Regions from separate parts of the Paenibacillus terrisolis genome, predicted to be linked through region 1. Evidence: riboswitches for the same ligand, from Rfam matches in the RefSeq annotation. Region 1 holds a riboswitch; the other holds the start of a gene.
The links. A riboswitch is a leader RNA that binds a small molecule or an ion and turns the genes downstream of it on or off. The one in region 1 is predicted to bind S-adenosylmethionine.
Positions count from the first base shown of each region.

Region 2: it holds a riboswitch for S-adenosylmethionine, as region 1 does, so the genes downstream of both, metA (homoserine O-acetyltransferase MetA) here and ACI48K_RS11810 (methionine ABC transporter ATP-binding protein) in region 1, are expected to answer to the same signal.

Region 1 covers NZ_JBKFGG010000010.1:28,189-33,876, forward strand. The annotation lists gene mqnE (aminofutalosine synthase MqnE) at 1-296, shown strand, start outside; gene ACI48K_RS11790 (NifU family protein) at 363-608, shown strand; gene ACI48K_RS11795 (SDR family oxidoreductase) at 722-1,495, opposite strand; gene ACI48K_RS11800 (MetQ/NlpA family ABC transporter substrate-binding protein) at 1,698-2,567, opposite strand; gene ACI48K_RS11805 (methionine ABC transporter permease) at 2,727-3,386, opposite strand; gene ACI48K_RS11810 (methionine ABC transporter ATP-binding protein) at 3,386-4,402, opposite strand; SAM riboswitch class I at 4,512-4,669, opposite strand; gene ACI48K_RS11815 (hypothetical protein) at 4,679-5,101, opposite strand; gene ACI48K_RS11820 (Cthe_2314 family HEPN domain-containing protein) at 5,256-5,688, opposite strand, start outside.
Region 2 covers NZ_JBKFGG010000047.1:16,841-22,528, reverse strand. The annotation lists gene ACI48K_RS24045 (trans-sulfuration enzyme family protein) at 1-1,128, opposite strand, end outside; gene ACI48K_RS24040 (aminotransferase class I/II-fold pyridoxal phosphate-dependent enzyme) at 1,121-2,308, opposite strand; gene metA (homoserine O-acetyltransferase MetA) at 2,344-3,279, opposite strand; SAM riboswitch class I at 3,399-3,527, opposite strand; gene corA (magnesium/cobalt transporter CorA) at 3,987-4,922, shown strand; gene ACI48K_RS24025 (HRDC domain-containing protein) at 5,594-5,688, opposite strand, start outside.

The DNA.
Region 1 (5,688 bases):
GCAACTCGGCTTTCGAGGATCTCAAGACGATTGCGATCAGCCGCCTGATGCTGGATAATATCCAGCATATCAAAGCGTACTTCATCAACATCGGTGTACAGCTGACTCAAATGGCTTTGACTTTTGGAGCATCCGACGTTCACGGCACGATTTTGCGCGAGCAAATCAGCCATGCGGCCGGCGCGTTGACGCCGGAAGGCATCACCCGGAAGGAACTGGTCTGGCTGATCAAAGGCGCCGGACGAATCCCGGTTGAACGGGACACGTTCTATAATGAAATCAAGGTTTATGAATAAGGTGTCCAAAGCATTTTAAATTTAGATATTTTGTAATATAATGAATCAAGAAAGGAGTTGAATACAATGAGTGAACATGTACAAGATAAATTGTATGACGAAGTTTTGGAAGTACTCGATAAATTGCGCCCTTTCCTGCAACGCGACGGCGGCGACGTTGAATTGGTAGACGTTGAGGACGGCATCGTTAAGCTGAAATTGATGGGTGCTTGCGGAAGCTGCCCAAGCTCCACAATTACCCTCAAAGCGGGGATCGAACGCGCATTGTTCGAAGAAGTGGAAGGCGTGGAAGAGGTTATCCAAGTATTCTAAGGTTTTCCCGGCCTTTAACGGACTTTTTCTCATTTCCCGAAGAAGCTCCGCAATTAAAAAGCTCGGTCCTCCGGCGTTGCCGGCAAGGGCCGAGTTTTTGTTTTCCAAGGGGATTAAATTGGTTTAATCCACGGACGAATCGGATCCAGTCCGCCGGAGATGTCCATAATATTGCCCGTAATGAAGTCGGAATCCGGATGGCATAGAAACGCGATAACCCGGGCGATATCCTCGCCGCTGCCGGGACGTCCCAAAGGGGTCTGCCCATCCCGGATTTCCCGGGCCTCCCGAATCGACTTTTCCTTATTGCCGCCCCGGATATCTCCGGGACATACCATATTGACAGTAATGCCGTAAGAAGCTTCCTCCACGGCCAGCGTTTTCGTAAACGAGACAAGCCCTGTCTTGGCAGCCGCGTATACCGCGCGGTGAGGCCATGAACGGGACTCGGAAGCGTGGCCGAAACCAAAGTGGATGATACGCCCCCAGCCCTTCTCCCGCATGCCGTGAAGCACGAGATGATCCAGCAAAATGGTTCCGACCAAGTTCCCCTCGATCATCCCCAAAATTTCGTTCTGGCTGTAGTCGGCAAACAGCCGGCGCTCCCGGATAAACGGTCCTGCGTTGTTCACGAGAATGTCGATCGTGCCCAGGTTATCGGCAACCTGCGAGGCCAGCGTCTCGATCTGCTCCCGCCGGGAAACATCGGCCTGCACCGCAATGCAGCGCACACCCATCCGCTCAATGGCGGAGCGAAGGGAGAATGCTTCGGATTCGCTATGTACGTAATTCAGCGCAATATCATAGCCTTGCTCGGCCAGCGTCAACGCCGTTTTTTTGCCCAAGCCGGTTGCGCTCCCCGTAATTAGGGCGACTTTTCCCAACAATGTCCTTCTCCTCCTCCAATATAGCTTAGTTTCCAGTATAAAAGATTTGGACGATTGTCACAAACGGGAAGTCCACTCCATAAAAAAACTACTCAAGCAAAAGCATTGAGTAATTTCTTGTATTAAGGCGAATGTACCGTTTACATAGAAAAATCCCGCCCCATGCAAGGAGCGGGATTGCTGTACGATACGTCCAGCCGGTTTAGAATACCGGAACCAATGCGCCTTTGTACGTGTCATTGATGAAAGTTCTGACATCGTCCGAAGTCAGCGCTTTGGCCAGCTTTTGGATGGCGTCGGAATCTTTGTTGTCGGGACGGGCAACCAGGATGTTGGTGTAAGGCGAATCTTTATCTTCGATGAACAGAGCGTCTTTGGTCGGATTCAGATTGGCTTCCAGCGCATAGTTCGTGTTGATCAGCGCCAGATCGACTTCGTCCAATTGGCGTGGCAGCATGGCTGCGTCAACTTCGATGATCTTCAGGTTTTTCGGATTTTCCGTAATGTCGGCTTTCGTAGCTTCGATACCGGCATCCGGGTTCAGCGTAAGCAGGCCTTGCTTTTGAAGCAGCAGCAGAGCCCGTCCGCCGTTGGTCGCGTCGTTCGGAATCGCAACTTTTGCACCGTCCGGAATTTCGTCCGCGGATTTGTATTTCTTGGAATAAGCGCCAAACGGTTCAACATGAACGCCTACGACCGAAACAAGGTCGAAATTGTTCTTTTTATTTTGATCGTCGAGATAAGGCTGATGTTGGAAGTAGTTCGCGTCCAGCTCTTTTTCATACAGTTGAACGTTCGGCTGTACATAATCCGTAAATTCCTTGACTTCAAGGTCGATGCCTTCCTCTTTGAGCTTAGGTGCAATGAACCGCAAAATGTCCGCATGCGGCACAGTCGCGCCAACAACCAATTTAACCGGCTTGGCGGTATTTTCCGTCGTTGCCTGATTGTCGTTGCCGGCAGCAGCCGTTGAGTTGCCCTCCGAAGCATTGTTTTTGGCGTTATTGTTTCCGCAAGCGGCAAGCACCAAAATAAGTACGAGAGTTAACAAAGATAATGTCCATTTTTTCATAACAGCATGACCTCCTAAAAGTTTTTTTATAGTGGAGAAAACGAAATGTTCCTGAAGAAGCGAAGCGTTCGCCTTTGTCCCCGAAATTTCCACAACTAAATTTATTCAAGGAATTTGGGGGCAACAGCGATCGAAGGTCATTTCGTATTCGAAGCCCCCTTATTTCCGGGTAAAGCGGATAACCAGCCGGTCACCCAGCATTTGCAGCAGCTGCACGAGCACAACCATAAAAATGACCGAGATAATCATGATTTCCGTCTCGTAGCGGTAGTAGCCGTAGCGGATGGCCAAATCGCCGAGTCCGCCGCCGCCGACCATCCCCGACATCGCCGTATAGGATACCAGTGTAACTACGGTAATCGTCATACCCGCGATTAAGCCGGGCATGGATTCGGGCAGCAGCACCTTGCGGATGACCTGCAAGGAAGAAGCGCCCATCGCTTGGGATGCTTCAATTACGCCGCGATCAACCTCGCGAAGCGCCGTTTCCACGAGCCGGGCGAAGAAAGGCGCGGCGCCAATGACGAGCGGCGGGATCGTGCCTTCCACTCCGGTGGAGACTCCCATAATTGCCCGGGTCACCGGGATCAGCGCAACGATCAGGATGATGAACGGCACGGATCTGAGAATATTCACTATTAGAGATAATAACCTGTAAACCCATCCCAATACCCAGGTATTAGAACGCGAGAATGTGTAAAGCAAGACGCCAAGCGGAAGTCCGATCACAAAAGTGAACAACGCGGCAAATCCAATCATCCGCAGCGTATCCAACGTGGCCTGGCCCATCTCAGCCCAATCGATTCCGGAAAAATCCATTACCTGATCACCTCCACATCAAGATCCCGCGCTTTGAGCAATGCCAGCGTGTTATCGACGTCCGCGTCGGCGCCTTCGAAGGAAACGGTCAACTGGCCGTAAGGAACATCCTTGATCGTAGAAATCGTCCCCTGAAGAATAGCGAAGTTGACTCCGGTTTCCCGTACGACTTGGGATAATACCGATTCATACGTCTTGACACCAAGAAACGTAATTCGCACAAGGTGCTTCCATTCCGGACGCGATACCGACAATGCCTGTGAAAATCCTTCTTCCCCGGATGGATCCCGGTTTATGAATTCCCTAGTGACCTCATGTTTCGGCTTGAGGAACACCTCCGTGACCGGCCCTTGCTCCACAATACCGCCTTGATGAATCACGGCGACGCGGTCGCAGATGCTTTGGATCACGTGCATTTCGTGCGTGATGAGCAAAATCGTCAATTGAAACTTGCGATTGATATCGAGCAGCAGTTTCAGGATGGAATCGGTCGTCTGCGGATCCAGTGCCGAGGTTGCCTCGTCGCAGAGCAGAACATCCGGATCGCTGGCCAGCGCCCGGGCGATGCCGACCCGCTGTTTTTGTCCTCCCGACAACTGGGCGGGAAACTTATGGCGGTGTTCCTCCAGACCGACCAAAGCAAGCAAGCTGTTTACTTTTTCGGCGATAGCCGCCTTCGGTGTTCCGATCAGCGTAAGCGGAAAAGCGATATTGTCGTACACATTGGCCGACGACAGCAGATTAAAGTGCTGGAAAATCATCCCGATCTTGCGCCGCCGCTGCTGCAGCTCTCTTTTGCCAAGCTTCGTCAGCTCGACGCCGCCTACCCAAACTTCGCCCTCAGTGGGACGTTCAAGCAAGTTGATGCAGCGGATAAGCGTGCTTTTTCCGGCCCCGGAGTGACCGATCACCCCGAAGATTTCCCCTTTTTCCACCGTCAGATTCAGCCCGGACAATGCGGTCGTTGACGTCTTTTTGCCGCCGTATGTCTTGGTGAGCTGTTTGAGTTCAATCAATCCGACTAGCCTCCCATGACTCGTAAGAGCCGAATTTTCTGCATTTTTCCAAAAAAATAAAGAGCCCCTTCACAGATTCAAAGGGCTCTCTTTTTGTAAAGACAAAACCTTCTCATCTGCCAAAACCGGCCGCTTCACGCGCACTCGGTTTTGAAGGAATTAGCACCATGTCATTTGTCATGTCCCGCAGGTTATCAAAACCAACGTCATGATCAAATCGGTTGCTGGGCTTCATCGGGCCTTTCCCTCCGCCTCTCTCGATAAGAAAATATGCAGTTATATGAATTTCAATTTCATGATGTTTTTGATATGTTTTAGAGTATAGAAGCTTTCATGGGTTTTGTCAAAGAAAAAAATTGTCATCAACATTTCAGGCTTTGGCAGCTTTGACGATAATTTAATTTGTAAAATGACTGAGCAAATAAAGCAGCGGAGTGAAACGTTCCTTCGATCGCTGTTGCTCAAGACCCGGAAGTTTATATAAGGGAATAAAAGGGCGTTATTGGGGCGATCCCCCTCGTTTGGCATAAAATAGAGGACAGAAAGGGCGCTATTTTCTCGAATCGCCGGGAAATCGCCGCTTTTTGCAACGTTTTCTGGAAAATAAGACCCATTAATTCCCTTATTGCGGAGTAACACGCCGGAATCCGGAAAATAAGGCCCTAAATGGTCGCTATTTTTTGGGGCAGCATTAGCCATGGGGCAGTAAATTAGCCATGGGGCAGTAAATTAGCCATGGGGCACAGTTAGCGATGAGTTACTGTTGGCGATGAACTCCCCCTTGCCATTAAGCAACGGGCCCCTAACCATACAGGTACCGTCGGAAGGCGAACCGCGTTATTTCCCGGTCGATCTACGAGTTTGACTTAACCAGCTTCTTCCAACGCTGATTGGTGTACTGGAACACCGTCAAAAAGGTCTCGCAAACCATATCATACCCATGCTGCAAATCGCGGATATGCCGATCCAAATCCTCCAGTTCGATCGTCCCGAACAGCGCTTGGTGCCGCTGCCACAAGTCATCCTTCATTTCCGAATTCATGTAGTGGATTTCCGTATTCCGGCGGCTGCGCAGAACGCCAAGCGCCTCCCGGTATTTCTCCTTGATGGACACCAGCTTCGAACCCAGATCCGGGTGCACCTTCCAATAAGAAAACTGGCGAAGTACGGTGAAATAGGAGAAACGAGCCTTCACCTTGGAGGTTTTCAGATCGTACAGCTCATTCAGCACCGTCCCGAGTTTATCAAGCGCAGAGAACACCCGAATGAATCCGTCCTTGTAGAAA
Region 2 (5,688 bases), on a different contig from region 1:
GAAGCGTAGTAACCCGTCCGTAATGCCTCGTTCTTGCCGGACTTCGGCAGGCATGGAGGCATGGGACATCATCGCCGGATAGGAAAGGATGCTCTCGACCGCGCCGAGGCTGACGGCGACGAGCGGCAGCTTTACCGCGCTAAGCAGACGCTTTGCCCGCTCGCCGGAACCGGCGTCGAACGAGACGACCGCTCCGTATCCGGTCGATTGCTTCTCTTGAATCTCTCGTCCGGGATGATCCGGCAGGCCCGGATAATAGACCGCGGCAATATCGCTTCGCCCGCTCAGCCAGTCCGCCAATTTCCGCGCGCTGATCTCGCTGTGGGCCATCCGCGCGCCGAGCGTTTTCATGCCTCGCATCAAGAGCCAGGAATCTTGCACGCCAAGGACGCTGCCGAGGCCGTTTTGCAAAAATTTCAGCTGCCGTCCGAGTGATTCGGTTCGGGCAACGGTCAGGCCAGCAATCACATCGCTGTGCCCGCCGAGAAATTTGGTTGCACTGTGAACGACGATGTCGACGCCAAGCTCAATCGGCCGCTGATAATACGGAGTCATAAACGTATTGTCCACAATGCTGAGCAGATCGTTTTCCCGTGCCCAAGCCGCAATCTCCGAGATATCGGTAATTTTCAGCGTCGGGTTCGACGGCGTTTCCATAAATACCGCTTTGGTATTGGACTTAACTGCGGCCTTTACTTCTTCGATGTTCGTCATGTCCACAAAGGTCGTTTCAATTCTCATCCGGCTTAAAATATTCGTCAGCAGCCGGTACGTGCCCCCGTAAACATCCTCGGTCACGATAACGTGATCCCCTGCCGAAAGCAGCATAAACGTTGTGGAAATCGCCGCCATTCCGCTCGGAAACGCAAATCCTCGCACGCCTCCTTCAAGCAGCGCGATATAATCCTCCAGCGCCTGGCGCGTCGGGTTGCCGGAACGGCTGTAATCGTATTGCGGCGGATTGAAAATATCGTGATGGTGGAACGTAGATGCCTGGTACAGCGGAACGCTGGACGCCCCCGTCGCGCTGTCCACCTCATTCCCAAAATGAATCAATTTGGTCTCGAATTTCTTCTCGTTGCGACTTGAATCAGCCTCATGCCGGCTTTGATTTGTAGCCTCACTCATGACCTTGTCCCCCTTCCACTTCCGCTTTCGCCGCTTCCAATGCCTGAGCCAAATCCGCAATCAGATCATCATGGTGCTCGATCCCTACCGAGAATCGCAGCAGGCGATCATCGACTCCAACCGCCTCGCGGATCTCCGCTGGTATGTCAGCGTGAGTCTGCACCGCCGGATAGGTCATCAGCGACTCCACCCCGCCTAAGCTTTCCGCAAAAGCGATCAGCTTCAAATGACGGAGAATCGGCTCTACATACCGCGCGTCGGTCACTTTGAACGAGAAAATCCCCGTGTTTCCGCTCGATTGTTTATTTTGAATCTCATAACCCGGATGTTCCGACAGCGCAGGATAAAAGACCTCGGCCACCTGCGGATGCTCCCTCAGATATTCCGCGATCTTCAGCGCATTGCTCTGATGGCGCTCCATGCGCAGGGCCAGCGTTTTCATTCCGCGCATAAGCTGGTAGCTGTCCGTTGGCCCCAGCACCGCTCCGATCGAATTATGCAAAATGCCGACTTCGGCGGAAAGCTCCGAGCCTTTGGTTACGATCAGGCCGGCCAGCACGTCGTTATGTCCGCCCAGATACTTGGTCGCGCTATGTACGACGATGTCCGCTCCAAGCTCAAGGGGCCGCTGAAAATACGGGGTTAGCAGCGTGTTGTCCACAATCGTGAGGAGTCCGTGCTTACGGGCCCACCTGGATACCGCCTCAATATCCGTGATCATCATCAAAGGGTTGGTTGGCGTTTCTATAATGACCGCTTTGGTATTTGGTTTACGCACGTTTTCCAAAGCGTCGAGATCGTTCGTATCCACATACGAAGCCGTAACGCCGTATTTGGACAAAATCCGTTCGATCAAACGGTAAGTTCCGCCGTATAAATCCAAAGAAACGATGAGATGGTCGCCCTGCGAAAACAGGGTGAATACCGTCTGCAAGGCAGCCATCCCGGAGCTACAGGCAAACCCTGCATCCCCCGATTCCAAAGCCGCGGCCGCATCTTCCAGCACTTTCCGGGTCGGGCTTTTCGTCCGGGCGTAGTCGAAACCGGTACTTTTGCCAAGCTGTGGATGCCGAAAAGCGGTAGCCTGATAAATCGGGTAGTTAACCGCTCCGGTCACCGGTTCTTCCACGGATCCGATTTGCGCCAAAATACTTTCAATGTGCCATTTTTTCTCCGCCACCTTATATCCCTCCAATGGATATCTTCAATTGATGATTAGATTTCGTATACAAACTCTGCCAGTTGATCGATGTCATACGGCGTTTCTTGATACACATAGTAATTGAGCCAATTGGAAAATAATAAGTTTGCGTGCCCGCGCCAGGTCGACAATGGCTTCCGGGACGGGTCGTCGTTCGGGAAGTAGTTGACCGGCAGATCGATGTCCAGTCCTTTTGACACGTCGCGGTCGTATTCCCATTTCAAAGAAAACGGATCATATTCGGAATGGCCGGTGACGAATATCTGTTTGCCGTCATTCGTCGCTACGAGGTAAACGCCGGCTTGCTCGGACTCCGCCAGGATTTGCAGCTCCGGCACCTTTTCAATGTCCTCGCGAACGATGTCGGTATGGCGGGAATGCGGGACTTGAAACACTTCGTCGAAGCCGCGAACCAGTTTTACATGCGGATTGTTCACGGTATGAGAAAATACGCCGAAGCATTTTTGAGCCAGCGGGATCTTGCGGACGCCATAGTGATAATACAAACCTGCTTGGGAAGCCCAACAAATATGCATCGTCGATGTCACATGCGTTTTGCTCCATTTGAAGATATCCTTAAGCTCTTCCCAGTAATTCACGTCTTCAAAATCCAATTGTTCCACGGGAGCCCCCGTGACAATCATGCCGTCAAAGCGGAGATCCCTGATTTCATCGAAGGTTTTATAAAACATCTCCAGGTGCTCGGCTGATGTATTTTTGGAGGTGTGGGAAATGGGATGAAGCAGGACAATTTCGAGCTGCAGCGCCGTATTTCCGAGCAGCCGCAAAATTTGCGTTTCCGTCGTCTCCTTGGTAGGCATCAGATTAAGAATAGCGATCCGCAAAGGACGGATATCCTGGTGATAGGCTCTACTCTCATCCATTACGAAAATATTCTCATTCGTCAGGATTTCTTTGGCCGGCAAATGATCCGGAACTTTAATCGGCATAAATTCTTCACTCCTTTGACGGTAATAAGCAATCCTATCGCTTGAAAAGAAGCCCTGAAAATCAAGAAAGACCTTTCTCGGTATGGAGAAAGGTCATCATAAATTTCCTGTATGCGCCTCTCTCATCTGTCAGAAAGCATGAAGCCGCTTAGGCTTTACGTTTCTGCAAGAATTAGCACCGCTGCGATTAAAAATCGCCGGTTGCCGGGTTTCATCGGGCTAGTCCCTCCACCTGCTCTTGATAAGATTTCGCTTTATTCGGTTGTTTTTTAAATCAGTAAGCCGAAATGCCTCGCGGCTCTTAAAATCACTTTAATGGATGATACCCATTTCCGTCAAGAACTTAGGATAAAAATCACATTTTCTTTTGCACCATGAAAGTTCGTCTTTACATATGATACTTTTGGGTTGAAACATTTCAGCTTGCAGCGTTATACTAGACAAGTGTTTTAAAGACCCATCCCAAAAGAGGTGAAACCGAGAATGGAAGGCGACCCGAGTCCGCAGTGCTTGACCCTGGCAAGACAATCGCATAGGAAAACGATCAGCAGGGAGCTCGCGGCAAGTCACGGGCACTTTCGTTTCCCGGTGTTTTAAATAAACGCCTTATTTTGGCGTCACCGAAAAACAGCTGATCTCTTTCCTGTGCTCCAACCAAAGAGCATACCCGGCTTATCCTAAGGTCCGGGGAAAGGGAGGGAAGGCTTATGAAAATTCGTCACGTGCAAGAAGGCGTATTCACACCGGTTGAGGATCTGGAGCTGACGACGGTTGCCCCGGAGGAGGGCTTCTATTGGATCGACGCGGACGTGGACGATTTGGCCCTGCTGCAGCCGATCTTCCAGCTGCATGATCTGGCTGTGGAGGACTGCCTGACCGAAGAGGAACAGCGTCCGAAAATCGAAACGTATGACAACCACTATTTCATTGTAGTTAACAGCATTCGCTATGACGACGAAGAAATTTTCCTCCGGTCGCTGAATATTTTTCTCGGCCGGCATTATATCATCACCGTTACGAAGCAAAAAATTAACGAGTTGCGCGCCGTAAAGCCCATTCTGTGGGAACAGGAAGTCAGCGAACCCGACCGGTTTTTGTACCTGCTGATCGACCTTGTGGTCGACAACTACTTCAGCGTCGGCGACCGGATCGAAGCGAAAATCGAGAAGCTTGAGGAGGATATCCTCATTCATACCAAACGTTCGCATCTGGGCGAAATCATTGGCCTCCGAAGCGAAATTCTGTGGCTGAAAAAGGTGCTCGGCCCGCAAAAAGAAGTCATCAACATTTTAAACAAAAAGGATTTGCGTTTGATCGACGATCAACTGCAAAAATACTTTAGCGATATTTACGAAAACGCCGTTAAGATTTCCGAAAACTTTGACACGTTCCGCGAACTCGTCGGCAACTTACGAGAAGCTTATCAGTCGGCAATCGCCAACCGGGCCAACGAAATCATGCGCGTGTTTACCGCTATCACAACGATATTTATTCCGCTTACGTTGATTACCGGACTGTATGGCATGAATTTCGACAATATGCCGGAGCTTCATACGAAATATGGTTATTTCGTTGTTTTGGGCATTATGATCGCGCTGGGCGCCGGCATGTTTTATCTGTTCCGCAAGCGGGATTGGATATGAAGGAAAAAGTGCGTTGAAGCGTTTGGCAATTCCGAGAAATACTTGAGCCTTCGATCGCTGTTGCCATCCAATTGTATGATTTATTAACACCAAGAGGGGTTACAATTGGATGGCAAAGGCGAACGCTATCGCTTCTGCGGCTTCAAATTTTCTCTCCATTGCCTGCTTCTCCGTACTTTTTGGGAAGGTAAGTAAACACCGACGCGGATTGAAATTCCGCGTCGGCTTTTTGATTATGAGCGAAAACTGCATAATTGCAGTTTTTTTGGCTCCCGAAGACTCATGAGCAGCAAAACCTGCAATGGTACAGTTTTTGGGACCGATATAGAGCCATTTGGAGTGAATCCCTTTGAAATAACTGCATTTTTGCAGTTATTCATTCAAGCAGCGTTAAGTTCCATGGAAAACATGCACTTTTGCAGTTATTTAACATTTAAGGTGATGATTCGACATCGCTGGAGAGCAGCCGGACTGACGCCGCATGTGGTCGACCGATTGGCTGTCCTGCAACGAAACACTGCGTGCGGTGCAGAAAAGGATACCGCCGCTCCCCCCATCCCAACACGCAGCGGGGAAGAACATAACTTTGCGGGCAATTGCTTCATGGCACCCGACCCTTATCATCTGAAAAGGCGGGCCAGAAGATTATCCTCTGGCCCGCCTTTTTGGGGTTACCCCGCTTGCTGCACGCTTTCACGGTGCCGGCGATAACGAATGCGAATGAGGCGAAGCCGTTCATACAGCAGGTCGAGAGTGCCGCCGCTCT